4 regions of the Actimicrobium sp. GrIS 1.19 genome follow, and region 3 is predicted to be linked to each of the others. Evidence: predicted binding sites of a transcription regulator. Region 3 holds the regulator's gene; each other region holds the start of a gene.
The links. The regulator FNR, encoded in region 3, switches genes on or off when oxygen is low (the NO sensors DNR and NnrR bind a similar motif). The targets are predictions, from matches to a motif close to TTGATNNNNATCAA.

Region 1 (7,812 bases), on a different contig from region 3:
AATGACACCGGCACATTCACCGGCAGCGCTTCCAGCAGCGCCATCAGGTCGGGATTGAGCATGGGGTCACCGCACCTCGGCCAACACTGTCTTGACCGGTTTTTCGTCCAGCTTCACCCGGGCCTCCATCGCCTGAAACGTGGTCTGCCGCTGCTCCACCAGCGCAAAAAAAGCCGCCGGATCGGCAGGCTCGCCGTGCATCTGGCCCTCAATGTAGTGATCGATATCCTCGCTGGCATTCTCGTAGGTTCGATTGAGCCGGTGGATTACTGGAATTGCGTCGCTGGTCGCCATCGAAATCTCCCTTCAGAGCAGGTCCCATTGCCGGGAATATTCAATGAGTTGTCGAGATCGGGCTTTAGCTCCATTTTTTCGCAAAAATACCTGTCTTTTATTTTCACCTGCAGGCGTGGCGGAAGTCGCGTAACCCGGCAGTTTAAGTTTTGAACCCGGGGAACCAGCCATTTTGAAAAGACACTTAATTGATAACACGACAAGACGCTGGCGACGCGCAGTCGCCGAACTTTCGATCAATATTTCCGGAGAACGGCTATGGCTTATCCTTTTGACACTTCGACGACTACTGGCACGTCCACTACCCCAACCAGTATCTATTCTGGAGACCTGTCCGCCTCAAGCTTCGGCACGAGCAGCACGCAAGTGAGCACGGCTTCGCAAATTACCGACTTGGCGAACAAGTCAGCGCTCGAGCAATTGAAGACCGCCCTGGAATCGTTTGAACTTACAAAACAAGCCGACCAGCAGGCGCTCTGGAGCATGGTGGCGAACCAGGCCTCCGCGCAAACGACCCGTTTCAACAAGCTGCAGCAGGCAATGAATCAGATTTAATGCGTCGACACATCGCGGCAATGGCAAGGCAGCGCCATTCGGGCAATGCGGCCATCCTGCAATTTGACTGGCGCGAAGGTTGCTTCGAACGCGTCCAGATGCATGCACCCGTGGTTCTCGTCACTGTGCGGGAACTGGAGATCACTGCACGACATTTTTTCAGGAAACCATCATGGACTTCACCGGCAGCCAGTTAAGTGCCAGCTTGACCGACCTGGCCAAGGCAAGCGCACAGCAAAGTGTTGATGTGCAAAAGGAAATGCAGGCGCTGCAGCAGCAGGCCGCGCAGGACGCGCTGTGGAATGTGGCGCAGCAAAATGCGATGGCGCGGGTGAAGAACCTGGCCAAGCTGGCCGAATCGGCCAACCAGACCGGCTAGTCCCGTCGGCTCAGGCGCGCGGCAGCGTCACGCCGCGCTGTCCCTGGTATTTGCCGCCGCGATCCTTGTAGGAGGTTTCGCAGATTTCGTCGCTCTCGAAAAACAGCACCTGGGCGCAGCCTTCGCCGGCATAAATCTTGGCCGGCAGCGGCGTGGTGTTGGAAAATTCGAGCGTCACGTAGCCTTCCCATTCCGGCTCGAACGGCGTGACATTGACGATAATGCCGCAGCGCGCATAGGTCGACTTGCCCAGGCAAATGGTCAGCACGCTGCGCGGGATGCGGAAGTATTCGACCGTGCGGGCCAGCGCGAATGAATTCGGCGGAATGATGCAGACATCGCTCTTGAGGTCGACGAAGGACTTTTCATCGAAGTTCTTCGGATCGACGATGGTGGAATTGATGTTGGTGAAGATCTTGAATTCGTCGGCGCAGCGAATGTCGTAGCCGTACGACGAGGTCCCGTACGAGACGATCTTCTGACCGTTGACTTCACGGATCTGGCCCGGTTCGAACGGTTCGATCATGCCGGTTTCGGCCGCCATGCGGCGGATCCATTTGTCGGATTTGATGGTCATTGTCTGCTCTTGCTGTGAGGGAGGCACGGTTGCCGTAGCGGATTTTACGTGAAAAGTTAGCCGCTCCGGGGTTCCTGTCGATCCGGTTGCGTGCACCGCGCCACATTCCCGTGCGGGCTGGCCGTGCCACTAACGCGGCAGCCCCATTCCATCAGCCATTGGGCGATTGATGTGCATCAAATGTGCCCAAATCATCTGCTCTTTCTGACAACAAGCACTCGACGCCTCACCCCTCAAACGCCAGACTGATCGGGTTTTTCCCACTATCCGTCAACACCAGTTCCAATCAGGAGAACGCTCATGTCGTACAAGACCATCCTCGTGCACCTCGATGAAGCCCCGCATCTTGACGCCCGTATTGAATTTGCTGCGCAACTGGCACTGGCGAACGAAGCCCATCTGATCGGCAGCGCCACCACCGGCGTGTCGCGCTATTTTTATGAATCGCTGGCCTCGGGCGTGGTTGATCCCGGCATCGCGCCGTATCTGGCGCAACTGCGGCAGCAGGCCGAACAGCGCATTGCCCACTTCGAACAACTGGTCAAGCGCATCGGTGTGCCATCGTTTGAAACCCGGCTGGCCGATGATGAAGCCGAAAACAGCATTGCCACGCAGGCGCGCTACTGCGACCTGGTGGTGGTCGGCCAGTACGACCCGGATGGCGTAGTGTCATCGGTCTACGCCGATCTGCCGGAACATATCGCCGTCCATGGCGGTTGTCCGGTACTGATCCTGCCGCACACCGTGCGCACGCCTCCGGCCCCGCCGCGCCAGGTGCTGATTGCCTGGAATGGCGCGCCGGAAGCATTGCGCGCCGTGCGTGATGCACTGCCGCTGCTGCGCGCCGCACGGGTCGTCGATATTGCGGTCTTCAACGCCGATGCGCGTCCGGATGTACATGGGCAGGAACCCGGCGCCGATCTGGCACTGTTCCTGGCGCGCCATCAGGTCAAGGCCAATGTCATGCAGGAACAGATCGAGATCGACTTCGGCGCGGCGTTACTGTCGCTGGCGGCGGACCGCGGTTCGGACTTGCTGGTGATGGGTTGCTATGGGCATTCGCGCATGCGCGAAACGCTGCTCGGTGGCGTCAGTCGGACGATCCTGGAATCGATGACACTGCCGGTGCTGATGACGCACTGAGATCGTGCGGCAGCGCGCGTCGGCATGACGCCGACATGCGCCTTCGGTTTACTTGGAAAACTTGGCAGCGAGCAGATTCAATTTCTCGCTGCGCAGCCGTGCGGCTTCGGCCTGCGCGCGTTCGGCGTCGGCACTGGCCTGCAACGCGGCCTCGGCAGCCCGATGCGCCTTGCGCTGGTCGGCTTCCTTCTTGAAGCGTTCCTTGAGCAGGGTGGCCGCGCGCTTGCGGTGTTCGTCGGTCAGTGCCTCGCCCGGCGTGCCGTCGAGGTCAAAGCGATTGACCGCTTTTTCGACCGCCTTCAGATAGCGCAGCGAATTGGTGTGCTGGCCGAGCGCGATGCGCAACGTCTTGCGTGGCAATGCCGGTTGGCGTTCGATGATTTGCTTGTCAATACCGATCGCCAGTGGCAGGCAATCGCGAAACGCCGGGTAGGTCTGTTGCAGTTCCTTGAGCAGGCTACGCGCTGCCTGCACCGGGTTCGGCGCAGGCGCCAATGGAATATCGGTTTGCGTGACTGCTGCTGGCGTGACCGGTTCTGCGGTTGGGAGTGTGTCTGGGGAATTCATTGAGAAAAATTTGCGCGGGCAAGTCAAAAAAAGATGAACGAGCATAGCACGGCAATGCCCCTGCCCGCGACTGGAATGGACTGATTGGCATCAATGGGCGCCGCCCGCATCGGCTGGCGCGGTCGAACGGGTACGTTTGGTCAGCCAGACCAGCGAAATCAGGCTCAGAAACAGAATCGCCGAGATCCAGAAAATATCGGTCGCTGCCAGCGTGCTGGCCTGCACGCTCATGGCGCGTTCGAGTACCGCCAACGCACCCGGCTCGGACAGGCCCTGTGCCGTCAAGCCATTCACCGCCTGCGCAAAGGCCGGATTCTGCATGTTGGTGGTCTCAGCCAGCTGGGCATGGTGCAGCGCGGTCCGGCTGTCCCACAGCGTTGACGTGACCGAGGTTCCGATCCCGCCAAACATGATCCGCACGAAATTGGAAAGTCCGGCGGCAGCGGGAATCTTGTCGGGCGGTTGGCCGGACAGGATGATGGACGTGAGCGAGATGAAGAACATCGCCATCGCCGCGCCCTGGATCACCGTCGGAATGATCAGCGAGATCGGATCGACGTCCACGGTGAATTGCGAGCGCATGTAAAACACCAGCGCAAAGATCAGAAAGGCCGTGGTGGCGACCCAGCGCGCGTCGATCTTGGGCAGCAGCTTGCCCACCACCGGCGACAGAATGATCGCAAAGATGCCGACCGGCGCCATCACTTTTCCAGCCTCGGTGGCGGTGTACGACAGCTGCGTTTGCAACCACAGCGGCAGGATCACCAGACTGCCGAAGAACAAGCCATACGCGACTGAAATCGCAATCACGCCGCCACTGAAATTGCGTCCCCGGAACAGCGACAGGTCGACCACCGGGTGGTCATCGCCGAGCTCCCAGATGATGAAGTAGACGAAGGCGACCACGGCGATCGAGCACAGGATGATTATCTCGCCGGAATTGAACCAGTCCAGTTCCTTGCCCTTGTCGAGCATCAGTTGCAGGCAGCCGACCCACAACACCAGCAGCACCAATCCGACCTTGTCGATCGGCAGCCGGCGGATCGCGGTCTCGCGCTTGTGATAGATCGACCAGGTGGCCCAGGCGGCAAAAATCCCGATCGGGATGTTGATGTAAAAGATCCACGGCCAGGTGTAATTGTCGGAAATCCAGCCACCCAGCAGCGGCCCCATGATCGGCGCGACCAGCGTGGTCATGCCCCAGAACGCGAGCGCCATGCCACTTTTTGCAGGCGGATAACTCGATAGCAGCAGCGCCTGCGACAACGGAATCATCGGCCCGGCCACGGCGCCCTGCAGCACGCGCGCAGCAATCAGGAGTTCAATGCTGGGCGCCAGTCCGCACAGGCATGAGGCAATGACGAACAAGATTATTGAGGTCACGAACAGCCGCACTTGCCCGATGCGCTGGGTCAGCCAGCCGGTTAGCGGTACCGAAATCGCATTGGCCACCGCGAACGAGGTGATGACCCAGGTGCCCTGCTGCGGCGACACGCCAAGGTCGCCCGAAATGGCCGGGATCGAGACATTGGCGATCGACGAATCGAGCACATTCATGAACACGGCCAGCGACAGCGCCATCGTGCCGATGACGAGCTGGCTGCCATGCAGCGGCTGGAGGGCCGGACGGGGTGCGGTGCTCATCGGTCAGTGTGTCGGCTTGACGGCGGCGCCACTGTTTTCATCAATGATGCGGGCTATCAGCGCAGCAGCGTCCTTGTCGGCGGCCTCGAAGGCAGCGGTCGCATACGCCGGTGCAGTACGGGCGGCCCGATTGGACGTGAGCGAGGTGCCGCCGTCGGCAGCGATATCGACCTTGACCTGCATCGACACGCCGACCCGCAGCGGGTGGGCTGCCAGCTCGGACGGGTCAAGCAGAATGCGCACCGGAATCCGCTGCACCACCTTGATCCAGTTGCCGCTGGCATTCTGCGTTGGCAGCAACGCGAATGCGGCGCCGGTACCAGCGGCCAACCCGACCACCTTGCCGTGGTAGCTGACGTCCGAACCGTACAGGTCCGAGCGCAACGTCACCGGCTGATCAATACGCATATGGGCAATTTGCACTTCCTTGAAATTCGCATCAACCCACAGGTTCGACAACGGCACCAACGACATCAGCGGCGCCCCGGCGGCGATGCGCTGGCCGACCTGCACCGAACGCTTGGCCACATAGCCGGTGATCGGCGCCGGCAGCGAAGCGCGCACCATGGCCAGATGCGCCACCTGCACTTGCGCGGCCGCGCGCAGTACGTTGGGATGCTGCGCGACAGAGGTATGCTCGGTCAGCACGCGATTCGAGGCAAGTTGTTCGCGCGTGGCCGACAAGGCCGACTCGGCGCTTTGCAGCGCATTGCGTGCATGCTCCAGCTCTTCCTTGGAGACCGCGCCGGAACCGATCAATTCGGTGCGGCGCGCGAGATCCGCACGGGCCCGGTCGAGGTCGGTATTGCGCGCAGTGACGTTGGCATTGAGCGTCCCGTTGTTGACAAACAGGGTGCGCACTTCGCGCACGGTCTGCGCCAGTTGCGCACTGGCCTGGTCGAGCGCGACGCGCGCATCGGTAGCGTCGAGCTGAACCAGCGGTTTGCCGGCCTGCACCAGCTCGGTGTCATCCGCGTTGATCGCAATCACGGTGCCGGCCACCTGGGAGGTGATCTGCACCACGTTGCCTGCCACATAAGCGTCATCGGTGCTTTCGAAGTGACGCGCAAACAAGGCCCACCAGATGCCGTACGCAATCAGCAGCAGGATCAGGACTGCTGTGACGAGCAGCATCAGGGTGCGCCGCTTGCGATTCGGCGCAGCCACAGGAGTAGGGACTTCAGGTGCAGTGACAGGAGTAGGGACTTCAGGTGCAGTGACAGGAGAATTCATGATGTCGCTTTGACGGTTGTGTTGCGGGATGTTGGAAGGGATTCGGCAGCCGCGGCGGGCGGCGCGGTCAGGCCGGCGGCATTGGCATCAAAACCGCCGCCCAGCGATTTGATCAGGCCGACGCGCAGGTCGGTCATGCGCAGTTGCGCATCCAGCTCGCTGCGGCGTTGCTGCAGCAGGTTGGCTTCGGCGGCCAGCACCGGCAGCAAGTTGGTGGTGCCGACCCGCTGGCGTTGCGCGGCCAGTTGCCAGGCGCTGTTGGCCGCTTCGGCGGCGGCATGTTGCTGCTTGCTCTGGACCGCCGCGCTGCGCATCGACTGCACCTGATCGGACACATCATGCAGCGCCTCAGTGAGCGCGGCATTGTAGGTGGCGACCGCGCCATCGTAGCCGGCAACCTTGCCCTTCAACTGGGCGCGCAGCGCGCCGCCTTCAAAGATCGGCAGGTGAATCGCGGGACCGATTCCGGCAATCCGGCTGCCACTGTTGAGCAGATTGCCCAGCCCGAGACTCGACGAGCCAACGAATGCCGTCAAGTTGACGTTCGGGTAGAAATTGGTACGGGCGCTGTCGATGTCGCCCTGCATCGCCTCGACCTGCCAGCGTGCGGCGAGGACATCCGGCCGCCGTGCCAGCAACTCAAGCGGCAGCGCCTCCGGCAACGGGAAATCCTCCAGCGCAGCGGTACTCGGTCGTGCGATCGCCAAGCCCCGATCCGGGCCCTTGCCAAGCAGGGCCGCCAGCTGATTGCGCGTGAGCGCGGCGGCTTCCTGCCACTGCGCGTGTTCGGCGCGTAAATTGGCAAGCTGGATCTTGCCGAGCTGGTTTTCGCTCTGGGTATCCAGTCCGGCAGCGATGCGGCGGCGCGTCAGATCATCCTGCTTGATGCGCACTGCTTGTTGCTGCTCGATCAGGTCGAGTTGCTGCAGCTGGCGATGCAAACCCAGCCAGCCGTGCGCGACTGCCGCCGCCAGCATCAGGCGCGCGCTGTACTGCTCAGCGTCAATCGCCTTGCCCTGCGCCAGCACGGCACGCAAGTCGGCCGCATGCTTGCCCCAGAAATCAAGATCGTAGGCGAAGCTCACGGCCAATTGATTGTCAGAGCGCACCGCACCAGCCAGCGGCGGCGGGATGATGCCGTGTTCGGTGTAACGCTGATAGGTGCTGGTAAAACTTCCGCCGACAGTCGGCCCGGCTGCGGCTCGGGTAGCTTCGGCCAGCGCTTGCGCCGCAGCGATGCGCGCGCTGCTCGCCTTCAGATTCGGATTGTCTGCCAACGCTTCGTCAACCAGGGCCTGCAGCGCAGGACCGCCAATCTGGCCCGGCCAATCCACCCGCGGCCAGCGGCCGCCCTGCCCCGGCAACGTCACGGTGCTGGCAAGATCGGTCGCCGACGTCGTCGTTGTCGTACTGCGAATGT
Region 2 (7,812 bases), on a different contig from region 3:
ATCCAGGTAGGCGCGTTCGGCGAAGCTGGCGAGGGTCAACGTTTCACTGTCTGGCGGCGGCACGCCGTCAAAAAGATTGGCTTGTTCAGTCATGGATCGATCGGAAAAATGTTAATTGGCGGAAGTCAGCGGTTCCGGCATGTTGCTGCGGCCGGGAATGGTCAGGTGAATGCGGCGACCCGTGGCATTGGCCAGCGCCGGCGATGCGGCCACCGGCATGAAGACCTGGTAGAACTGGGTCACTAGCTGGACGTAGTTGCGCGTCTCCGGATACGGTGGCACGGTGTTCTTGTATTTTTGTACCGCGCCTTCGCCGGCGTTGTACGACGCGATCACCAGCGGCTGCTGATTCGGAAACAGCGCGTTCAGGTCGCGCAGGTAGCGTGCTGCAAGACGGACATTGGTCTGCGGATCGGTCAGCTTCTGCTGGATACTGCGGCGCGCGTCGCCGGCCACGCCATAGCGCTCGGCGGTGGCCGGCATGATCTGCATCAGGCCGATCGCGCCCTTGGGCGACACGGCGCCCGGATTGAAACCGGATTCGGCCGCCATTACCGCTTTCATCAGCGCGACATCGACCTTGAACTCGGCCGCCGCGGCGATCACCAGCGCTTCGTATTTCTTGAGGTTGGGGTGGCGCGTGATGGCTTCGGAAAAGCGGCTGCGCGCGACTGTGCCTTCGGCCCGCGCCTCGCTCGAATCGAACACCCCATCGCCCTTGATGTACAGCGTGTAACGCGGGTCGAGCTTCTGGGTGGCGAAATGGGTTTCGCCGTCGGCATCGACATAGCCGAAGATATCGGCGTGCGCCAACGGCGTGACCAGGCACGCCGCCAGTAACAGCAGGCGGTTAAATGTCGGCCTGAACATCGTTGCCATGCTCTTCAATCCAGGCGCGCCGCGCAGCCGCTTCGCCTTTACCCATCAACATGTTGAAGCGCGCTTCGGACGCGGCCAGGTCAAAGTCGCCCAGCGCCACCGGCAGCAGCCGTCGGGTGTCCGGATTCATGGTGGTTTCCCACAACTGTTCGGCATTCATTTCCCCCAGCCCCTTGAAGCGCGAGATGCCCCAGGCGCCTTCCTTGACGCCGTCCTTGCGCAGCTTGTCTTCGATCGCGACCAGTTCGCCGCTGTCGAGCGCATAGATCTTCTGCGCCGGTTTCTTGCCGCGTGCCGGTGCATCGACCCGAAACAGTGGCGGCCGGGCGATGCAGATGTGGCCCTTGTCGATCAGTTTCGGGAAATGCTTGAAGAATAGCGTCAACAGCAGTACCTGGATGTGCGAACCATCAACGTCGGCGTCCGACAGGATGCAGATGCGGCCATAGCGCAGGTTGGACAGGTCGGGCGAATCCAGCTTGCCATGCGGATCGACGCCGATGGCCACCGCGATATCGTGGATTTCATTGTTGGCAAACAAGCGGTCGCGTTCGGTTTCCCAGGCATTCAGGACCTTGCCGCGCAACGGCAGGATGGCCTGGAATTCCTTGTCGCGTCCCATCTTGGCCGAGCCGCCGGCGGAGTCGCCCTCGACCAGAAAGATTTCATTGCGGCTGATGTCGTTCGATTCGCAATCGGTCAGCTTGCCGGGCAACACTGCCACGCCGGAGGATTTTTTCTTTTCGACTTTTTGCGCTGATCGTAGCCGGCTTTGGGCCTGCTTGATGACCAGGTCGGCCAGCTTCTTGCCGAACTCGACGTGCTCATTGAGCCAGAGTTCCAGCGGCGGCCGCACGAAGCTCGACACCAGTCGCACCGCATCGCGCGAATTCAGGCGTTCCTTGATCTGGCCCTGGAACTGCGGATCGAGCACCTTGGCCGAGAGCACGAACGAGACCCGCGCAAAGACATCGTCGGACAGCAGCTTGACGCCTTTCGGCAGCAGCGAATGCAACTCGACAAAACTTTTCACCGCGCCGAACAGGCCTTCGCGCAAGCCCGATTCATGGGTGCCGCCCGCCGAAGTGGGGATCAGGTTGACGTACGACTCGCGCACCACGCCGCCGTCTTCAGTCCACGCCACCACCCAGGCCGCGCCTTCGCCTTCGGCAAAGCCATCGGCGTCAGCGCTGGCATATTGTTCGCCTTCGAACAGCGGGATCAGCGGTTCGCTGCTGGTGGTCTGCGCCAGGCACTCGACCAGATAACCGCGCAAGCCCTGTTCGTATTGCCAGGTCTGTGATTCACCGGTCTTGCCATTGACCAGCGTGACCTTCACGCCGGGCAGCAGCACCGCCTTCGAACGCAGCAAGCGCTGCAGTTCCGATTGCGAAATCGCCGGCGAGTCGAAGTACTTCGGATTCGGCCACGCCGTCACGCGGGTACCGGATTTCTTGTCGTCGCGCGTAATCGGGCGCGAGCTCAGCGGTTCGATCAGGTCGCCATCGGCAAACGCCAGCGTGTGGACGCCACCTTCGCGCCAGACCGTGATTTCGAGCCGGCTCGACAACGCGTTGGTCACCGAGACCCCGACGCCGTGCAAGCCGCCCGAGAACGCGTACGCGCCGCCGGAACCCTTGTCGAATTTGCCGCCGGCGTGCAGGCGGGTGAACACGATCTCGACGGTGGGGACGCCTTCTTCCGGATGCATGCCAACCGGAATGCCGCGCCCGTCATCGTCGACGCTGACGCTGCCATCGGCATTCTGCGTCACCACGATGTGCCCGCAGTAGCCGCCCAGCGCTTCATCGGAGGCGTTATCGATGACTTCCTGGATGATGTGCAGCGGACTCTCGGTGCGCGTATACATGCCGGGGCGTTGCTTGACCGGCTCCAGTCCTTTCAGGACACGGATCGATGATTCACTGTAATCGGAGGGGGCGGGTTTCTTGGTTGCCATTCAGGATAGGTGCTTTTTTGACAGGATTGACCGATGCCGGGCTGCGGCGATGGTGTGCATTCTAATGGAGGTTGCCGGGACGGGGGATTTGTTGGCGACAGGCCAACCGCGTCGATTGGCAAAAAACCGACGACGGCTTGCCGGTATTGCTACAGCACGGGCGTTGCGGATTGCGCCGAAAAGCGGCCACGGTAGTGCGCCGGACTGACGCCCAGCTGGCGCTGGAACACTCGCCGCAGGGTTTGTTCCTCGCCATAGCCGACCGCCACGGCAATGCGCTTGAGCGGCAGGCCGGTGTCTTCCAGCGCGCGACAGGCCGCCTCCAGCCGCATCGCTTCGACGGTCTTGGCTGGGGTGCGGCCGATCTTGCTGACATACAGGCGGGCAAAGGTGCGCGGCGCCATGCCAGCCTGTTCGGCCAGGCGCTCGACGCACAGGTCGCCCGCCAGATTGGCGGCGATCCAGGCATGCAGCTCGGCAAAGGTGCCGCCGTCGATCGACTGCGCCGCCAGCGGCACGCTGAACTGCGACTGTCCGCCCGAGCGCTTGATGAACATCACCAGCTGGCGCGCTGTTTCGATCGCCACCCGATGGCCGAAGTCGGCGTCGATCAGGGCCAGCGTCAGATCGATGCCGGCCGTGACGCCGGCCGAGGTCCAGACCGAGCCGTCCTGGATGAAAATCTTGTTGGCGTCGATGCGAATGGCGGGATGCAGCTGCTTGAGGCGTCCAACCCATTCCCAGTGGGTGGCGACCTGCCGCCCATCGAGTTGTCCGGCCGCCGCCAGCAGGAACGCACCGGTGCAGACCGAACAGAGTCGCCGCACCCCCGGCGCACGGCTGGCGATCCAGCTGACCAGTTGCGGCGGCGCGTAAAACTGCTCGCCCTTGCAGCCACCGGGCGCAATCAAGGTATCGATGGCCAGGCCGTCGAGCGCCGCCAGCGGCACTGTTTGCACCGCCAGACCGCAGCCGGTGGTGATCAGGCCGCCGGCCACCGAGGCCACCACGGTGTCGTACAGCATTGGCCCGGCGCCGGAAAAGCGCCGGCTGGCGGTGGCCAGGGCTTGCAGCGGGCCGCTCAGATCGATCAGGTTCATGTGATCGAACGCCAGCAGAACGATGCGGCGCGTCTTGATTGGAGTCATCGGCAGGATGGGGGCGAAGGGATGATGCCGTTCATGGTGCCATCAAATGCAGGCTAATTGCGAAAACCCGGATATTCCAGATCGAGTGCAACGCCATACGCCGTGTTTTTGCCGTACATCAGGGCGATGCCGGCCAGCGCCTGATCCAGCGCCTGCGCAGGCGCCGTTGCCGCGAACTCCGGCAGCACCCGGGTCGGCTGGTTGCCCGCCGCGATCACCCGGTCCGGCAATACCGTCAGGCCGTGCCGGGTAAGGATCGGTTGCGCCGAGCCCGCCAGTGACCGGGCGCGGCTGCGACCGGTGCGCGAGTAGGCATCCATGGTCAGCGCCAGCGCGATGTCGTCGACGCCAGGGGCGACCAGCACGCCGATATCCTGCATCGGATACCACCAGCCGTTGGTGAAGTGGGTGGTCGCGAAGGCGGTCAGGTTGAGGCCCAGGCGCGGATGGAATACCGCGCTGTCATGCTGCGTATCCCAGCTGCTCACACCGAGCTCCGCGGCCAGCGCCGCGGCGCGCTGCGGACCGGCAATTGCTTCGACCAGCGCCAGCGCGGTCGGCATTGCGGCACTGATGCCGGCGCTGGACACGATGCGGCCATCGGCAACATAGCGCGCATTCTGCAACCATTGGGTGTCCGGGTAATTCTGCTGGCGCAACTGATCGGTGGCCCAGTGCCCGGTGGCGCGATGGCCCTTCATCAGGCCGGTGTTGGCCACCACCAGTGCGCCGTCGCAGATGCTGACGATGGTGCTGCCGCTGGCGCCCTGGGCCGCGATCCAGGCCAGCAGGACGGTATCGTCAGAATGCACCACCGCCGGCACGATCACGTAATCGGCGCCCTCCGGATAGCGCGCATCGAACGCCTCGATGGTGGCCTGCGGCATGATCTGCAGCGCCGGGCGCATCGTCAGCGGGCCGGCATGGGTGGCCACTGCGATGGTGTCGGCCGCGCCGGACTGTGTCAACACACTGAACGGGACCATGAAATCAATCAGTTCGGTGCCGCGATTTTCGCCGATCACCGCGACCACCGGACGGGTCCGCCCGAAGCGGTCATGGTACGGCGCGATATGGTCAGTCGGCGGGTCGGCCGCAAACGACGTGGTGGCAAGGGCGCAGGTGGCGCACAAGACGGCAACGGTGAACAGCTTACGCAGGATGGAAGGCATGGCAGTGGGCAATCGCAATGGATGGGAGAAGCCATTATCGAAAAACTACCCATGGCATGACGGACAATCAACCATCAATTCCTGCCAATCGCTGCGCGCCGCCGGACGCGGTCGCGCCTTCGGCCGATGCCGTGGCGCGCGCACCGGAACCGCTACCGTCGCGTCAGGCCACCTGCCTGGTCAGAATCACCCCGGCCGCCAGCACCCCCAGATAGATGCCGGCCAGCACCGCCGCCATCTGCGCGAAGCGCACCAGTCCGCGCCGCTGTTCGCGCTCGGCAAGCGGGTTGGTGAGCCGTGAAATCACGCCCAGCACCGGCAGGCCAAAGGTTTGCTCCAGTTCGATGGTGTCGTGCACGCGCGGATGCAATTCCTTGAGCAGGAAGCTCACCACCAGTCCGACGCCCGCACCGAGCAACAGCGTCGCCGCCAGCAACAGCGTGCGCGACGGCCCCTTCATGGACGGCGCCACCCGCGGCGGATCGATCAGCCGGACGTCGGCCACCCCCACCACCGATTGCATGTCGCCGCTGATGTTGGCCGATTCGCGGCGCGTGACCAGTTCTTCGTAATTTTTTTTGTTGATGTCGTAGTCGCGGTTGAGCTGGGCCAGCTCGGCTTCGCGCTCCGGCACCTGCCTGGCCACCTCGCGCAGGTCGGTCAGGCGACTGGCATATTCGCCGACCCGCGCCTGCAGCGAAGCGACCGAGGCCTCGGCCTGCGCCAGGCTGACCTTGAGCTGCTCCGACGCCCGCATTCCCGCCATGCCGGTGGCGGCGGGCGCGACGCCGGTGCGGCGCACTTCGGCCAGCGCGGCGCGGCGCTGGCGCTCCAGCGTCGCCAGCACGCGGCGGGCGCCTTTCACGTCCGGATGCGCGTCGGTGTATTTCTGCAGCATGTCGTCGAGACTACGCTTGAGGGTATCGATGCGCGCCGTGATTTCAGGCAGGCTGCCGCCACCGGCCGCGCCATTGACGCTGGCCGATGGCGCCGGACCGTATTCGGCGGCGAGGCTGCTGCGATAGGCGTCGCGCGATCGCTCGGCTTCGCGCAACTGCAGTTGCGCCTGGCTGAGTTGCTCGGCCAGCGTCGCCATCTGGGCGAAGTAGCCTTTGCCATCGGGCTGGAAGCTGTCCTTGCCGCCGGCCAGGTTGTGCAACTTGAACTGCTTCAGGCGCGCTTCGGCGTCGCGCAGTCGGGTTTCGTACAGCGCAGCCTGGGTATCAATGAACTTCCTGGCAGCGTCGTCGGTGCCGCGGTTGCGCTGGCTGGAATCGATGAATCGGGCGACCAGCAATTCGACCACGCGCCTGGCGCGCGCCGCTTCGGTATCGCGAAACTTGATGAGGTAGACATTGTCACGTTCGCCCGCAGCCTGGATGTCGAGCACCTTGAGCACGTCGTCAATCATGGCCTGGCGCTGCTCCGGCGTAGTCAGGCGCGCGCCCATGCCGGACTGGTCGATCAATTGTTCGACATTCGGCCGGCTCAGCAGCAGCCGGCTGAACATGGCGATGCGCTGGTCGGTATTGGGTTGCACCGCCATGCCGGCCATCAGGGGTTTGAGGATCGAATCGGTATTGACGAAGATGCGCGCCGACGCTTCGTATTTCTTCGGGATCATCATCACCACGACCGCGCCCAGCAGCGCGACCACCCAGGCGCTGATCAGGCCGTGCCAGCGATAGCGCCACATCGCGCGCAGGTGCCGTCGCAGGTCGGCCAGGATCTTATCCATGGCGCCTGCCGGCCCGCGCTTGCGCCAGTTGCGAAGACCTGACGGAAAACCGGAACGGCGACGATACGGGAAAAAGTAATGGCAAGGTCATGAAACGGTCCGTGACGGATTTGCGCGGAAAAGTGCCGCTGCCATCCGGGACGTTCTGGATGGCCCATCGCCTTTTTTACCGGACCAGGCGGCACGCACCTTGATTTTCAACAAGCGGCGCTGTTCCAGGGGGCGCGGCGCATCGCATTGCGCGACAATTCCGAGGGCGGTGTCGCGATCGCGTCCGCCCAATGACCAGCCACCCGCAGCGCGAGGACATGCCCCATGAAACATCGAATGCTGCTGCCGATGCTCGTTGCCATTGCGCTCGGCTGGCCGGCCCACGCCGGCGCGGAGCTGCGCAACTGGTTCAACGATCCGTTCTTCATGCTGGCGGCGGCGCTGCCCGATTGTCCGTTGCCGGCCGGCCCTTTCATCACCGAGCAGGAGATGCGTGCGCAGTCGCATCATCGGGCCGAAAAGGGCACCAGCTGCTGGCTCGCGCAGGAGTGCGAACTGCCCAACGCTTACGCCTACGATCAAGCCATCGCCGCAGCATTGCAGTCTGCCGTGCGCGAACACAATCCGTTTGCGCAGTCCAGCCTTTGGGTCACCGTGCAGGGCAGGGTGGTGATCATTGAAGGCTGCGTTGGCGAGACCGTTCGCAGCGCGGATCTGGAGCCGTTCGCACGCGCCGTGCCGCACGTGCAGCAAGTGATTCTCCGGCTTCGCGCCAGTGCCGCAGCGGCGCCGCCGTATCGGCCGCGCTAGTCGGGTTCGGCCAGGTATCGGGTGAGCAGATCCGCCAGCCAGTTCATCACGGCCTGGACGCGCGGTGCCAGTTGACGGCGGCTGGCGAACAGCAGCGAGACCGGCATCGGGCGG
Region 3 (7,812 bases):
AGATGGCCGCTGGCCGACCGAGCTGCTCAATCCCGAGCTACATGCCTTCTACAACCCGGACAGCGAAATCGACAGCCAGGTGCTGGTCGATCTGAATTCAGGCAATGTCGAACGGGGCATCTGTGCCCTGCCCTACACCCGTCTGCGCGATGGCACGGCGACCTGGATTCCGGTCAACATCATCGGCAATCTGTATGTCAGCAACGGCATGGCTGCGGGCAATACGATGATGGAGGCACGCAGCCAGGCACTCTCGGAAATCTTCGAACGTCACATCAAATACCGCATCATCAGCGAAGGACTGTGCCTGCCCGAGGTGCCCGAGGATGTCATCGCGCGCTATCCGGGCATCGCCGCCGGCATCAAGGGTCTGCGCGAAGCCGGCTTTGGCATTCTGGTGCGTGACGCCTCGCTCGGCGGACGGTATCCGGTCATGTGCGTGACGCTGCTGCACCCGAAGGACCAGGGCGTGTTCGCCAGCTTCGGCGCCCATCCGCGTTTCGAGATCGCGCTCGAACGGGCACTCACCGAACTGCTGCAAGGCCGTGCGCTGGAATCGCTCGAAGGTTTCCCGGAGCCCGGTTTCGACATGGATGAGATCACCGCAGTCGCCAATCTGGAAATTCATTTTGTCGATTCAAGCGGCGTGGTCAGCTGGAACTTCCTGGGCGACACGCCCGACTTCCCGTTCGCCGACTGGAACTTCAGCAACACCACCGAAGAGGATTACCACTGGTTGTGCCAGGCCGTGCATGCCGAGGGCAAGGACATCTACGTTGCCGACTTCAGCGAACAAGGCGCGTACAGCTGCCGCATCCTGGTGCCGGGCATGTCGGAAATCTATCCGGTGGAAGATCTGGAATGGGAAAACAACAGTGTCGGCAATGACATCCGGCCGGCACTGGTGCGCCTCGATGCGCTCAATGACGCCGAATCGGCGCAACTGCTGGACTATCTGCAAACCTCGAACCTGAACGACGAACGTCCGTTGTGGGAAATCCTCGGGCTGGCGATTCCGGTTGGCACTGCATGGAAGGAACTGCGTATCGGCGAGCTCAAGACGCTGCTGGCACTGGCAATCGGCGACGAGGAAGCCACCCGCGAGGGCTGCGACTGGATCCACCAGTACAAGCAAATGAATCCGGCGCGCCGTCTGGTCTATCGCTGCATCGAAAGCCTGCTCAATCTGGACGATCCCGAAAACCACCGGCGGGCACTGGATCTCTTGTACGGGCCTGAGACGGTGCGGCAGGCGGCCGCCCTGCTTGACCGCAGGGAGCGTTTCTTCGGCCTTGCCACGCTCGGGCCTGACATGCAGGGCAGCGCCATGCACCAGACCCTGCTGGCGGCCTATGACAAACTGTTTGCAGCCGATCGCGCGCCGCAGTAGAAAACGGCGGGCACCGCAGGCAGGTCATCGAGCGACGCAGCCGGATTGCCGCATAGCGCAACTGCTTGCGGCTGGTTTCCATCTAGCATTTTGATCGGCACTAAAGGCATGCGATTCACAGGCGCACGGTGTGCGCTTGAAAGTGTAAAAGCATGGCAACATGGTTCCATGCAAAGCAATCCTTGGAAATCAGCGCAATCCGCGCATATTCATGGTACACACTAGGCATGGACCAATCCCTTGCACGCATCACCCCCGCCGTCATCAACATTCCAGCTTTGAAGGCCAGCTGCGCCGGCTGCAGCATGCATCAGTTGTGCCTGCCGATGGGCCTGAATGAGGCGGACATCAACAAACTCGACCAGATCATCGGCCGCCGCAGACGCATCGCCCGCGATGAGGTGCTGTACCGGATGAATGATCCCTTTCGGAATCTCTACGCAGTGCGCTTTGGTCATTTCAAGACCTGCCAGGTCGATGCCGGCGGCGACAGCCACATCACGGGGTTTCAAATGGCCGGTGAATTGCTGGGCATGGATGCGATCAGCGCCGAACAGCACCACTGCGACGCCGTGGCGCTGGAAGACAGCGAGGTGTGCGAGATCCCATTCGTCCGGCTGGAAGAACTGTTCGGGCAGATCCCGACCTTGCTACATCACTTTCATCGCATCATGAGCCAGGAAATCATGCGCGAACAGAACGTCATGCTGCTGCTTGGCAATATGCGCGCAGAACAGCGCTTTGCCGCCTTCCTCGTCAACCTGTCATCGCGTTATGCCGCACGCGGCTATTCGTCGACCTGCTTCCAGCTGCGCATGTCGCGCGAGGATATCGGCAACTACCTCGGATTGACGATCGAAAGCATCAGCCGCCTGCTGTCGCGCTTCAAGAAACAGGGCTGGCTGGAAGTCGACAAGCGTGAGGTGCGCCTGCTTGATCCGGTCATGCTCAAGGGTCTGGCGGCGGGAACGGAACACTGCACGCCGATGTGATCGGGCGCACACGGCGCGACGTCCGTGGCGGCCATCACCCTTCAGTCACTGCCGCAGGCGCGCCGCTGCCAATCTGACGCGCAAGTCCGCGCAGCCACGACGGCATGCATAGCTTTGCCAGAATGCGCGCTGACCGGGTTTCGACATGGCGGTAACGCAGCACACTGCGCCAGAGCCAGCCGAACGCGGCGATGCGGTCTTCTTCGCACACGGCATCGGCCGCGTCGAGACTGAAGGCACCCTGCTTCTCATCGAATTCGCGCCGGTGCAGTTGATAGATTTCAGGATCCCTGCGCCGCAGTCGTTCCAGCACACGAATGATGTCGACCGCACGGCGGTAACGATACCGCGCACCGGACATCTGGCTTGACGAGATGCGATAGCGCAGCAAATCCCGTTTCAGGAACCCGATCTGCCCTTGCCGCGCGACCTGCATGATCCAGTCCCAATCGCACATCGAGCCTGCCTCCGGATCGAAATTGCCGACCAGATCCAGCACCGTGCGCCGGAACATCACGGTGGGCGGATGGATGAAATTGCCAAGTACCAGTTTTTCGTAGATCAGGCCACGATAGCTGGCCACGCTGCACCCGGAGCTGGTCCCTTGCGCCGTGCCGAACTCCTCCTGCACCGAAAAGATATCGGGAACGCCACGCGGATAGCGACGAAATGCCCCGTAATAGGATTGGCCGAAGGATGCGCCAAGGCTGCCGTCGTCATTGAACGCTGAAAAATCCGATGCCACCAAAAGCACCTCGGGGCGCTGCGCAAGGTATGCCGATTGCATCGCAAGGCGTTCCGGCTCACAGATGTCGTCGGCGTCGAACAGCGCGATGTAGTCGCCGCGCGCCATCGCAATGCCGGCGCGTCGGGCTTCGGCCAGGCCACTATTGGGCTGGTGCAGCGTGGTCACGGCACTTCCAAATCGGCGCAGTACCTCGGCGGTGCCATCCGTCGAGCCGTCGTCGACGACAATCACTTCAAGGGGAATGGTAGTGGTTTGCAAGAAAACGCTGTGCAGCGCCTCTTCGAGCGTTGCCGCAGCGTTAAAGGCGGGTATGACGACGCTTATTCCGGGTGTGCTGGCACGACGTTGGGCGGGCATCCCAGTCTCCTCATGGTGAATCGCTGTGCGCGTCGGCTCTCAGGCTGCAGAGCATGTCAGCGCAGATCATTTGCGCAGTCGCGCAATTGCACGAGCCCGAAGTCGCATCAACAACCGCTTGAACTTCTGAGCCATCAAAAACACTTTTACACCGCCGCGGGCCCGATAAACGGTGGCCCAGAACAGGTGACGCTGATGCGTCGACAACGAACGCTTGTACTGCGAATCGCCCGCAAGAAAGTCATATTCACGCAAGCCATCGATACGGCAATGTTCAATCGCCAGGCAATGGGTCAACAGACCCGGTTTCAATTGACTGTTCTGCTGCCAGGCGAAGCCCGACTGATAAAAAAATACTGCCCCGTCGGAAATGAAATTATACAAAACACCCACTGTGCTCTGGCCGGCCGTGACGCGCAGGAGCTTCACGCCGCCAGAAGACCACAAGCGACGAATCAGCGCGCGGTGGAACGCGACAGCGCTCTGGCTGGAGAACGATCCTGCCACGCCTTTTCCGGCCCAGCGTTCGTTGTGCAGCGTGGCCAGTTCGTCAAAGAATTCCATGCCGGTGTCCAGATCGGTCGCCGCCACCAGCGACACCGGTCCGGATTCGGCTTCGTAAACACGTTGCGAGCGCTTGACTTGCGCACGCGTGTTGCTCGATACCTGCGTCAGGAACGGCGCATCGCGCAGGCTCTCGATATTCACGTAGGGCGCCGGCTTGTGATCGAGGTCCGATCGCGACTGTGGAATCGCAGCGATTACCCGTTCGATGATCCCATTGGCGCAACAACCGCTCAGGACAATGCGGCTCCACGCCAGCGTCGACAGAAATTCCGTCAGGTCGCTGACAATGGCATCCTCATGGCCGGGTGCGAACAACACGTCGTTATGTTCGGCAAGTGGTGAGCGCGTCGATGTGGCGCCGCCGGCGTTCAAGTACAGCGTTGGCATGAAGAACACACTGATACGCGCGGTTTTTCTCAACAACAGGCAGCCGCCCACGACCACCCCGTTACATGACCACCAGACCCAGTTGCCGGTGAATTCAGCGCCGTAGATTCCGATCCAGGTTTCCATCCAGTCGCGCGACAAAAATATCGCCGCATTGCTGGCGATCCGATAAAGCGGCTCCCACCAGTCCGGACATGCCTCTTTTGCATCAAAGGCGCGGACATGCCGACGCAGGTGCCCGGTCATTTTCGGCAGCAGATCTTGCGGCTGGTGCGTCGGAGGCAGCGTGAGCGCAAACTCGACCTGACCAAGTAACCGCGCCGAGCCAAATGCAGGGTCGCTTCCAGTCATTCAACTCTCTCCGTGATATCAGTATTTGTTTCCGCAACAACGGAGGACGATTGGGATGCCGATTTCCGGGCAGCCGGACAACAACGGCGCGCTGGAAACCAGCCTTGGCACATCCGGCAAGACGTGCCGGGAGGGCTGGGCACGACGCGCCCGGCATGTTTTTCCGGACGCTCTCAAGCGGACGTCAGAATACACTTTCAATATCCCCTTAACAACATCCACTCCATATTCTCGGAGCTTTGCAAGCCCGAAGCCGACAATCGCTTCAGTTCAAACAGATCATCGACGGAGGCGGCGCCGCGCTCGGTCGATAGCGCGGCCGCGAAATGCTGGCGGCAAAATTCAAGAAGACGTGGATTCATGTCGGCCAACTTGCCGTTTGGAAAACAGAATGTGGTGCTGCATTGACCGGTCTGGCGCACGATCATGTCGCGACTTCCCAGGATTTCGGCGGCAGCCTCGTCAAACGGCAAATTCGTCAGAATCGGGTGGTTGATGGTGTGTGCACCGACTTCAAAACCCGCCCGGACCAGATCGCGCGCGTGATCCCACGACATGAACCGGTAATCGCCCTCGGCCGGACAAGGCGTGTGGCCGAGCGCGCTGGCAATTTTTTCGACCAGGTCAACGACCTGATGGTGCTCTTTCCGCTTGAGGCTTGCTTTCATGGCCAGCAACGTTCTTTGCTTATCGTCGAATGTTCTGATGGATACCTCGCCACCGTCATCCGGCAGCCGCAGCGTGGCATGCGCCGTCTCGGAGAATGCCTTTTCGAGCTGGTCAGTCCACATGAACCGGTCGGTGCCGATAAACCCTGTGATGAGGAAGAATGCCGCCGTCATGTTGAAGTCGGCCAGTACCGGAGCCGCAACCAGCGCATTGTTTTCGTAACCGTCGTCGAAGGTCAACGCCACGGTGTTGCGCATGTCCTCGCCGGCGCACAGTTCGCGGACCATGTCAGCCATCGGGACCACCCGCCGCGACCGCCGCAAGATCCGCAATTGATCGACAAACAAATCGACAGCGATATGTTTTCCTCCAATCGAGCGCGCGCCATTGGAGGCACTGTTCCTGGAAATGCCGTGATACATCAGGATCAGCGGTGGGCTGGTCTTGACTTTCATTGCGGCGCCGAGCAGCCCGGTTTTGGCGGCAACGGTTTTGATTAAAGCAGTGTTCTTCACTATATTTCCGCAGCTGGAGGGTTGTGCCGGTTTCGCGCATCCGCTCTGTGGATCCGGCTGGCATCGCGCTTGACAAACAGAATATTGGCGTGACGCCTCAGTAACAAATTGTAACTGATTGCGGAATGTTTGCCATTGCCCGCACCCGGGAAGGTTGGCATCCAATGCCCTTCTGGATGGGCCTCATGGTGGTCGACCGCGGCGCGAATCGGGACTCCGCGTCCGCGTCCGAGCAAACGGACCGGGACCATCGGCAGGGAGCGGCGGGGGCAGTGTGCGAGAGTCGCTGGATGGCCGCCAGACCGGCGGCATCAGCCCCTTTCGTCTATTGCGTTTGCACTTTCGCAGCGTGCGCTGTCACGGCACGGGTCGCCACACCGATGACCGCGCAAAAAATCGATCGATTTCCATAACGCCGCTGCAACGTGACGGCCTGTCAGAACGGCGGGTGCACGTCGCTCGGTACGTGACTCAGATAGTAAGTCAGCATGCCGGCCAGGGAACACCCCAGCCAGAAAAAGAAGAATCCGAGCGTATAAGCAGCCAGCGCCGGCAATTCAGTGTGGCCGACCAGTTGCAGCAGATCGCCAGGGTCGAACAACGAAAAGAATGCGCCGGTGGCGGCAGCCGCCACCAGGAACGCAGGCCACAGGATCGTTATTACCAGTCGCACCATCGTTATTCCTCAACCGCCGGGCGGCAAATCTGCATTGATCTGAACCTGCTGCTGCTGTGGCCAGCTCCAGTCACCGTTCAAACGCCAGTCGCGCTGGTCACCTTCGACCAGCACAGTCCAGCGCGCCCGTTCGGGCAATGGCAGCGGCACACTGAAGCGCCCTTGCGGGTCGAGTCGCGCGACCAGATGGCGGTCCTTTTCGGGCTGGGTCGGATGGGCCAGATGCAGATGGATTGCGCCTGTCATCGGTTGGCCGTGCTCGAGCAAGACGCCGTTGAAGCGACCGTTGATCGCATCGTAATCGGCCCGCATCGTCAGGCCGCGCTCGATCGCCACGCGGTCGCGCCGCAGATCCTGATTGATCGCCTTGCCTTTCGCGTAGTAGTCGTCCACCACCATGGCATCCTGGCGCGAGAAAGCCAGGTAGCCGGAATACACCGCCGCCAGCACCACCAGAAATGGCCCCAGCATGATCAGCCAGGGCCAGCGCTGGCGATACCAGGGTGCGTCGTCGAGTCGAACTCGGGTGCGGTGCGATGTCATTGGCAGGTCCATTCAGTGATGCTCGTCGTGCTGTTTTTCGTGATCGTCATGGTGCTCGTTGCGCGGAACAAAGAACACTGCTTTTTCGCTGACCTGGAGATCCGCGCCATCGGTTGCCTTCAGCGTGAAGGTAATCTTGTTGGACCCCGGCGTGCCCTTCCCTGCCGGCACATGCACCCGCACCGGTACCGCGCGCGCCCCGGTCCCGAGCAGGTCGAGCTCGTCGGCCGAGGCCAGTGCGATGCCGTCAATGCCGCTGACGCTGAGCTTGTAATGATGGCTGGCTTCGCCGGTGTTCATGATCTGCAGCCGGTAGACATTTTCGATGACATCATCATCGACCACGCGCCCCATTGCGCCACGGTCCCGAATCACGTCGACCTTTAACGGCGTGCGCGCGTACAGCGAGACAAAAAACGCCGTCACGATCAGCGCCAGCAATGCGGTATAGATCAGCACGCGCGGCCGGAATACGCGCGCACGCATTTGCTCGATCGACCAATGGCTGGCGATCGCATGGTCGGTCGAATAGCGGATCAGGCCGGCCGGCAAATCGATCTTGGCCATGACCGAATTGCACGCGTCGACGCAAGCAGCGCAGCCGATGCACTCGTACT
Region 4 (7,812 bases), on a different contig from region 3:
CAATCAGGTTGTCATTGCGACCAAGGCGTTTGGCCAGATGGGGGCCAGTCCCAACCAGGGTGGCACGTCGCGCGTGCACCTCATCGAGGCGTGCAAGGCCAGCCTCAAGCGCCTGCAGATCGACCATATTGATCTTTACCAGATTCACGGCTTCGATGCCGTCACGCCGATGGAAGAGCAATTGCATGCGCTCGACAATCTGGTCCAGCACGGCCATGTCCGTTACGTCGGCGTGTCGAACTGGGCCGCATGGCAGATCGCCAAGGCGCTCGGCATCGCCGCACGGGATCGTCTTGCGCGCATTGTCTCGCTGCAGGCGCACTACACCATCGCCGGTCGTGACCTGGAGCGCGAACTGGTACCGATGATGCGTTCCGAGGGGGTTGGGCTGATGGTCTGGAGTCCGCTTGCCGGTGGTCTGCTGTCGGGAAAATATGACCGCGCGCACGAAAGTGCCGGACAGGGTCGGCGCGCCAGTTTTGACTTTCCGCCGGTCGACCGTGACCGCGCCTACGCAGTCATTGACGTGATGCGCCGGATTGCCGATGGCAAGAGCGTGTCGGTGGCCCAAATTGCGATCGCCTGGCTGCTGCACCAGCAGGTCGTCACCAGCGTCATCGTCGGCGCCAAACGGCCGGACCAGCTCACTGACAATCTCGCCGCGACCAGGATTGCCCTGTCGGCGGGCGAGTTGGAGATGCTCGACAAGGTCAGCGCCTTGCCAGCCGAATATCCCGGCTGGATGCTCGAGCGCCAAGGCGCCGCCCGTCTCGCCTTGTTGCAACATCCGCCGCGGGACGCCTAGCCGTTGTGATCCGCCGGCCGAGGTGGTCGGTGAGCGTGGTCCGGCCATCCGTACGGTCCGGCCGGACCCGCACCGTCAAGGCCGCAGCGGCAGTGCCTCCAGATACGCAGCGACATTGCGCATGTTGGCCGCGTCCAGGCCATGCGCGACGGTTTTCATGACCGCGCCTTCGGGCCGCTGCTCGGTGCTTTGAAATACCTTGAGCTGCTTGACCAGGTAGTCGGCATGCTGGCCGGCCAGCCTTGGAAACAAAGCCATGCCCTCGCCTTTCGGTCCGTGGCAGGTGCTGCAAGCCGGCGTATTGCTGCCCGGCAGACCCTGCTCGAAAATGATCTGGCCTTCCTTCAGCAGAGCAGCGTCGGCGCGCTTGCCCGGTGCCGGCGTCAGGCCGGCATAAAAGGTTGCCAGGCCGTCGATCTGCGCATCCGTCAGGTTCGCGCTGAGGCCCCACATGCTGTTGACGGCCGCCGGGTCGGAACGTCCATGGCTGCGGAACGCCTTCATCTGCTCGGTAAAATACACCGGCAACTGCGCCGCCAGATGCGGGAACGCAGGCGATTCCGAGACCCCCTGCGGACCGTGGCAATTGGCGCAGACCTGATTGGCGATGGTGACGGCGGAGACATTGCTGTCGCTCAGGGACCGTGATCGTTCGGGGGCGCTGCAGGCGGCACCGAGCAACACCACGCCGACGGCCATGCCCTTGCAAACCAGTTGCCATTTCTTGCTGCTGATTGCGCGCATGTCAGTAAGCTCCCCAAGCGTATAAGAAGAAGGTGTTGTTGTCTTTGGCATCGCGACCGTTGCCGTCGTAATTTTTCTTCGCGCCATGGAAGCGGTCAAAGGCAAAATACTGCGCGCCGATGCGCACGTTCTGCACCGGTATCCAGAACACCTCCGGTATCCAGCCGCGCGTGTCAGGATTGGTTGCCGCATCCGGATACAGCGTCTCGTCGGAGCTGCCGGTGGTGCTGAAATATCCCAGGCTGGCGCCGTACCTGTTCTGATAGATATAACTGCCCTTCAGGCGCAGCGTGCGCAGGGTGTTGGATGAATTGGTCGCGGTACCGGCGACGTCGCCATTGCCGATCGATTCGCGGATATAGCTGGCCTGCACCGTGACCGTGTGCGGATCGAGCAGATACTGATACTGCGCATCGACGCCGCGATCGCGATAGCCGGTGGTCGGTCCGGTCGGATTGAGATTGTCGGGATAGACGTTGGCGTTCATGGCGAACATGCCGACCATCGCATTGTGCGCACCCCATTCACGGGTCAACGCCAGCCGCAGGTACGGATTGGTGCCGCGCAGTTTGGTCTGGTCGGCATGCTTGACGCCCTGGCTCAGGAAGGACCAGACGCCATTGGCGGTCTGGTACCCGGCGAGCTCGGCATACAGCATCCTGTTCCAGAACACGTAGGCACCGACGCCGGCTGCCTGCGCGCCCAGTTGCGACACGATCGGTGCGGCATCCGGGCTGGTCACGCCAAAGCCGGTGGGCACATATTGAATCCAGGCCGGCGCGGTATTCCAGGGGTCGGCCAGCGACGGGTTGTTATTGACGCTCAAACCCCAGATCACGTCCCGGTTGGCATCAATGGTGCGGTCGGCATAACGGATGTCGATATTGTCGGAGCTCCACTTGCCCTGCCATTTCCCGTTATCGAGATTCTGGTTGTCGTAATTGTTGTAGGTGGCCTGCGCGAAGACACCCACATTGTCGGTCACCTTGCTGCCCAGGAAGACACTGCCGGTTTGAAAGATCACGTTGCCGTCTTTCGAAAACGCCGGGTCTTCGGTGGGCGTCTTGGTCTTGGTGTCACTGATGACGGCCATCACCGAAAACGGATTGTTGTCGCGTTTGCCGATGGTGTAGCCGGTCATCTTGAACAGGCGCCCGTATGGCGACAGTTCGGGAAACTGGCCGCCAGCATGGCAGGCCACGCAGTTCTGCCCGGTCTGGCGTGCAAACGAGGGAAGCGCCTGTGCAGAAAACGATGCCAGCAAACCCTGTGCAAACAGGGCAACCGCCAGCAGGCGCGAAGAGGTGAAGCCGAAACCGCGGCCAGTGAGTGCGTCCATGTGCGTCCGATCCTTCTCGTCGAATATTCAAGTTATTGTCACGAACGCGTCACGCGCTGCTACATCAAGTACGAGTCCAATGTAGTTCACGCGATTCCGGATGCTTTGTGCGCTGCCGCACATGTGGCGGCATGACAACCTGCGTTGCGTCGACAAGCCCCCATTGCCAGTGTTGGCACAATCTCATGCTGGGCAGAGGTGTTCCATGATGTGCATCAAAACTGCTTTCGGGATGCGGTTCGCACAAAGAACGTTGTGCGACCATGCTGGTCAGCGCAATTTCTCATTCAAGACGGGCAACCGTCTGCGTCAGACAAATGCGCACGCCGTGTCAGACGGTTGTCAACCATGCTTGATGCGAGTTGGTTAAGGAGGCTCGGATCGACGTCGTCGACACAACAAGGACCTTCAATGAAATCGCATATCGGCATTGCCATGCTGCTCGTCACCGCACTCGCAGGAACCGCCTCCGTTGCCAATGCCAAAGGCTGTATCAAAGGATCAGCGGTGGGCGGCGTCGCCGGGCATGTCGCCGGACATCATGCCGTCGCCGGCGCAGTGGGTGGTTGCCTCGTGGGACGCCACATGGCCAACAAGAAAGCGGCCGAAAAAGCTGCAGCGGCCGCCCCGGCGCCCACCGTCGCGCCTTCGAAATAACTGACAAGAACAGAGTTCCTTCGCTGCATAACGCATCACCCAACCTGAGGGCATCACATGAAAACACTGTTCATCGCAGCAAGCATGGTCACCACCCTGCTCACCTCTGTCATTGCCAGTGCACAGGCGCCAGCTGCGGCCCCGGCTGGCAGCACCGCCGAGTGCAAGGATGGCACCTATTACTCCGGCGCCGCGAAAAGCGGCGCGTGTTCCGGGCACAAGGGCATCAAGGAATGGTACGGCGCGAAGGATGCCGCGGCGGCTCCTGCGGCTGCCAGCCCGGCTCCGGCCAGCAAGGTGGTCCCGGCCCCGGCTGCAGCCGCGGCGCCAGCCAAGACTGCCACCCCTGCACCAGCGACCCCAGCCGCTGCCGGCGGCGGACCTGGTCAGGTTTGGGTCAACAGCAGCAGCAAGGTCTACCACTGTCAAAATACGAAGTACTACGGGAAAACCAAGGCCGGCTCCTACATGACGGAAGCCGATGCCAAAGCCAAGGGGTTTCATGCCGACCACGGCAAGGCCTGCAGCTAACCGCGCGCCCACTGCCCACGTGCTGGCGGGGCTACAACCAGCGCACTGCGCGATGTCGGCGATGCCCGCTGCATCGCGCAGTAGCATGTTCTCCGCCAACGCCATGGCCAAGCCAGCAGGTGCGCCATCGGAAGGTAACTACGCTGTTTTTTGTGGCGGAATCATGATTTTTCTGCAGAGGCTTGCACCGGCCGGTTGGTGCGATCAAACCAGCGCTCCAGACGGTGCTGCAATAATTCAAAACACACGCTGAACAGCCAGTACACCATGGCGGCGGCGATATACAGCGGCAGCGGCCGGAAGGTCGTGGCGATGACTTCCTTGGTTGCCAGCATCAGTTCGGTCACGGTAATGACCGAAACCAGCGAGGTGTCCTTGATCAGGCTGATCAGGGTATTGCTGATGGCCGGCACCGCGATGCGCAATGCCTGTGGAAGAACGATGTAGCGCAGGGTCTGGCTATCGGTCAGGCCGAGGCTGGCACTGGCGGCCCACTGACCACGACTGATGCCCAGAATTGCGCCTCGGATGCTTTCCGACAGATAGGCCGACGCATTCAGGCTCAATGCCAGGATGCCGGCGGTGGTCGGAGAGAATTCAATGCCAATGCCTGGCAAGCCGTAATAGATGATGAAGACCTGCACCAGCAGCGGCGTGCCGCGCAGCACGCTGACATAGCCGGTCGCGACCCATCGCAGTGGCGTCGCGCGGGAAATGCGCGCGACCGCCAGCACAAAGCCCAGCACCAATCCGAAAAACATGGAAGCGAGCGCGAAGACCAGCGTGTAACCCGCGCCCCGGATCATGACCGGTGCGGCGATCCGGAGTAGCTCGATGGGATCCATACTTTTCCAAAAAAAATGCCCGCACAAATCTGTGCGGGACGGGACTGCCAGAACGGATTAGTGCGAGGCTGGCGCCTTGCTGACGTCGATGCCGAACCACTTGACCGAGACTTTCTTGAGGCTGCCGTCGGCGATCGATTCTGCCAGGGCCTTGTTCAAGGCTGCCTTGAACTGCGGATTACCCTTCTGAAAAGGGATGCCAATCTTTTCGACGCCATCCAGCACAGCGCCCGGCTTCAGCGGCAAGCTGGAGGTCTTCAGCAGATACGCAACCATCAGCGTGTCGTTGAGGGCGGCGTCGATGCGCGATGCGGCCAGATCCTGCAAATATTCCGGTGCGCCCGGATAGCTCTTGACCTCGATGCCAGCGACACTCTTTGCCTTCTGCTCATAGTTTGATCCCTGGCCGACACCCAGCTTCTTGCCTTTCAGATCGTCCAGGCTCTTGTATGACACCGTGGTCTTCTTGTTCACGATCAGCTGCGGGCTGGAGACCGTATAGGGGTCGGAAAAATCAAAGGCTTCCTGGCGCTTTTCGGTGATGCCGACCTGGTTGACGATCACGTCGAACTTGCCCGCCGCCAGCCCGGCCAGAATACCGCTCCATTCGGTGGTCACGAATTCCGCCTTGAGACCCATTTTGCTGGCCAGGAGTTTGGCGACATCGACGTCGAATCCGGTCAGCTCGCTGCTTTTCTGATCCTTGAAGTTAAATGGCGGATAGGTACCCTCCACCGCAATCTTCAGTGTTCCCCGTGCCTTGACGGTATCGAGCAGGTCAGCCGCACTGGCCCCAACCGTCATGACCGCTGCGATACCGAACGCGAGCAGATATTTCGCTGCGGAGAAATTGACTGGAGTTTTCATTGTATTTCCTTATGTTTTCGCCATGGCAAGGCAGGCATCATAGAACAGTCCGGTTTTGAATGCGAACGAAGAAATTCAGCTTTGCATAGTCATGCACGCTACAGCCGGGAACCCAAGCGCCATCGTAGTCGCAATCCCGTGGGCGATGGATGAAAAATACGTCGAGCGCTGGTGCGTCAGGCGCTCGAAGCAGATTCATGGCCCGCGCGGAGCGCGATGCTAAGATTGCTTCGGCGGCAAACCGGCACGGTGCGCCCCTTGCGCCGAGACCGACACCACCAGATCCTGGAGAAGCGCCATGCATCAACACGCTTATCGCCACACCGCCGGCAGCAAGACCTGGGGCTTTCGCGACCTCACCGACCTGATGGCCAAGGCCACGCCGCTGCGCTCCGGCGACCAGCTGGCCGGGATCGCGGCACACAGTGCCGAAGAACGCGTGATCGCACAAATGACGCTGGCTGCGCTGCCGCTGTCGGTTTTCCTCAACGATGTGCTGATTCCGTATGAAGACGATGAAGTCACGCGCCTGATCATCGACAGTCACGATGCCGCCGCGTTCGCCGTGGTCAGCCATCTGACCGTCGGCGACCTGCGCAACTGGTTGCTCGGCGACGAAGCTAACAGTGCCACGCTGGCCGCGCTGGCGCCCGGGCTCACACCCGAAATGGTGGCGGCGGTGTCGAAACTCATGCGCAACCAGGACCTGATCCTGGTCGCGCAGAAATGCCGGGTCGTGACGGCCTTTCGCAATACGCTCGGCCTGCCCGGTCGGCTCTCGACGCGGCTGCAACCCAACTACCCGACCGACGACGCCAGCGGCATCGCGGCCAGTGTGTTCGATGGCCTGATGTATGGCAGTGGCGATGCGGTCATCGGCATCAATCCGGCTTCCGACAATGTGCCGCAGGTGATCCGCCTGCTGGGCATGCTCGATGAAATCATTCAGCAGTTCGCCATTCCGACCCAGTCGTGCGTGCTGACCCACGTCACCAACACGCTGGCGGCAATCGAGCGCGGCGCGCCGGTCGATCTGGTGTTCCAGTCGATTGGCGGCACCGAAGCCACTAACCGCAGCTTCGGCATCGATCTGGCCTTGCTGGGCGAAGCACGCAGCGCCGCGCTGTCGCTGCAGCGCGGTACGGTCGGCGACAACGTGATGTATTTCGAAACCGGGCAAGGCAGCGCGCTGTCGGCCAATGCGCATCACGGCATTGACCAGCAAACCTGCGAGACGCGCGCGTATGCGGTGGCGCGCCACTTCAAGCCGCTGCTGGTCAACAGCGTGGTCGGTTTCATCGGTCCGGAATATCTGTTCGACGGGCGGCAGATCATCCGCGCCGGACTGGAAGACCACTTCTGCGCCAAGCTGCTCGGCTTGCCGGTGGGATGCGACGTCTGCTACACCAATCATGCCGAGGCCGACCAGAATGACGTCGATGTGCTGCTGACGCTGCTCGGTGTGGCCGGCTGCAATTTCGTCATGGGGATTCCGGGTTCGGACGACATCATGTTGAACTACCAGAGTACGTCATTCCACGATGCGCTGTACCTGCGCCGCACGCTCGGCTTGCGCGCCGCGCCGGAATTCGACGCGTGGCTGGAGCGCATGCAGATCACCAGCGGCCCATTGCAATTGGCGACAACCCTGCCCGCCGCCTTTGCCAACGCATTGATGCGCTTGCCATCATGAGCCAGCCACCGGTCATCGACAATCCGTGGCAGGCGCTGCGCCTGTTCACCGCGGCCCGCATTGCGCTCGGTCGCGCCGGCGTGAGCCTGCCGACCGATGCGCAGTTGGCATTCCAGCTGGCCCATGCGCAAGCCCGCGACGCGGTGCATCTGGAGCTCGACGTCGAACAATTGCAGCACGCGCTCGGACAGCCCTGTTTGCGCTTGCACAGCGCGGCGGCGGATCGCACCGTCTTCCTGCAACGGCCGGATCTGGGGCGCCGACTCGACGAGCCGTCGCGCGCACGATTGCAGCCGCATCCGGCCGATCTCGCTTTTGTGCTGGTCGATGG

Region 1: a site for FNR is predicted at 1,972-1,985, ahead of RCH09_RS17120 (universal stress protein). Genes of this name have one in related genera too.
Region 2: a site for FNR is predicted at 7,088-7,101, ahead of RCH09_RS12770 (XrtA system polysaccharide chain length determinant). Genes of this name have one in related genera too.
Region 4: a site for FNR is predicted at 3,094-3,107, ahead of RCH09_RS18825 (cytochrome C). Genes of this name have one in related genera too.

Annotation. Positions count from the first base shown of each region.
Region 1 is NZ_JAXCHT010000030.1:18,847-26,658, reverse strand. It holds gene RCH09_RS17145 (hypothetical protein) at 1-44, opposite strand, end outside; gene RCH09_RS17140 (hypothetical protein) at 67-294, opposite strand; gene RCH09_RS17135 (hypothetical protein) at 553-849, shown strand; gene RCH09_RS17130 (hypothetical protein) at 1,022-1,228, shown strand; gene dcd (dCTP deaminase) at 1,239-1,805, opposite strand; gene RCH09_RS17120 (universal stress protein) at 2,106-2,948, shown strand; gene RCH09_RS17115 (ProQ/FinO family protein) at 2,997-3,515, opposite strand; gene RCH09_RS17110 (DHA2 family efflux MFS transporter permease subunit) at 3,606-5,159, opposite strand; gene RCH09_RS17105 (HlyD family secretion protein) at 5,163-6,392, opposite strand; gene RCH09_RS17100 (efflux transporter outer membrane subunit) at 6,389-7,812, opposite strand, start outside.
Region 2 is NZ_JAXCHT010000017.1:14,504-22,315, reverse strand. It holds gene parC (DNA topoisomerase IV subunit A) at 1-93, opposite strand, end outside; gene RCH09_RS12790 (transglycosylase SLT domain-containing protein) at 112-879, opposite strand; gene RCH09_RS12785 (DNA topoisomerase IV subunit B) at 851-2,839, opposite strand; gene RCH09_RS12780 (GlxA family transcriptional regulator) at 2,989-3,987, opposite strand; gene RCH09_RS12775 (DJ-1/PfpI family protein) at 4,041-5,159, opposite strand; gene RCH09_RS12770 (XrtA system polysaccharide chain length determinant) at 5,323-6,897, opposite strand; gene RCH09_RS12765 (BON domain-containing protein) at 7,213-7,698, shown strand; gene RCH09_RS12760 (LysR family transcriptional regulator) at 7,695-7,812, opposite strand, start outside.
Region 3 is NZ_JAXCHT010000026.1:38,743-46,554, reverse strand. It holds gene ycaO (30S ribosomal protein S12 methylthiotransferase accessory factor YcaO) at 1-1,390, shown strand, start outside; gene fnr (fumarate/nitrate reduction transcriptional regulator Fnr) at 1,618-2,382, shown strand; gene RCH09_RS16340 (glycosyltransferase family 2 protein) at 2,417-3,487, opposite strand; gene RCH09_RS16335 (GNAT family N-acetyltransferase) at 3,554-4,792, opposite strand; gene RCH09_RS16330 (polysaccharide deacetylase family protein) at 4,990-6,141, opposite strand; gene RCH09_RS16325 (hypothetical protein) at 6,413-6,652, opposite strand; gene RCH09_RS16320 (FixH family protein) at 6,662-7,195, opposite strand; gene ccoG (cytochrome c oxidase accessory protein CcoG) at 7,208-7,812, opposite strand, start outside.
Region 4 is NZ_JAXCHT010000048.1:1,291-9,102, reverse strand. It holds gene RCH09_RS18835 (aldo/keto reductase) at 1-805, shown strand, start outside; gene RCH09_RS18830 (c-type cytochrome) at 881-1,549, opposite strand; gene RCH09_RS18825 (cytochrome C) at 1,551-2,888, opposite strand; gene RCH09_RS18820 (hypothetical protein) at 3,300-3,545, shown strand; gene RCH09_RS18815 (DUF3761 domain-containing protein) at 3,603-4,076, shown strand; gene RCH09_RS18810 (amino acid ABC transporter permease) at 4,238-4,921, opposite strand; gene RCH09_RS18805 (transporter substrate-binding domain-containing protein) at 4,979-5,788, opposite strand; gene RCH09_RS18800 (ethanolamine ammonia-lyase subunit EutB) at 6,087-7,481, shown strand; gene eutC (ethanolamine ammonia-lyase subunit EutC) at 7,478-7,812, shown strand, end outside.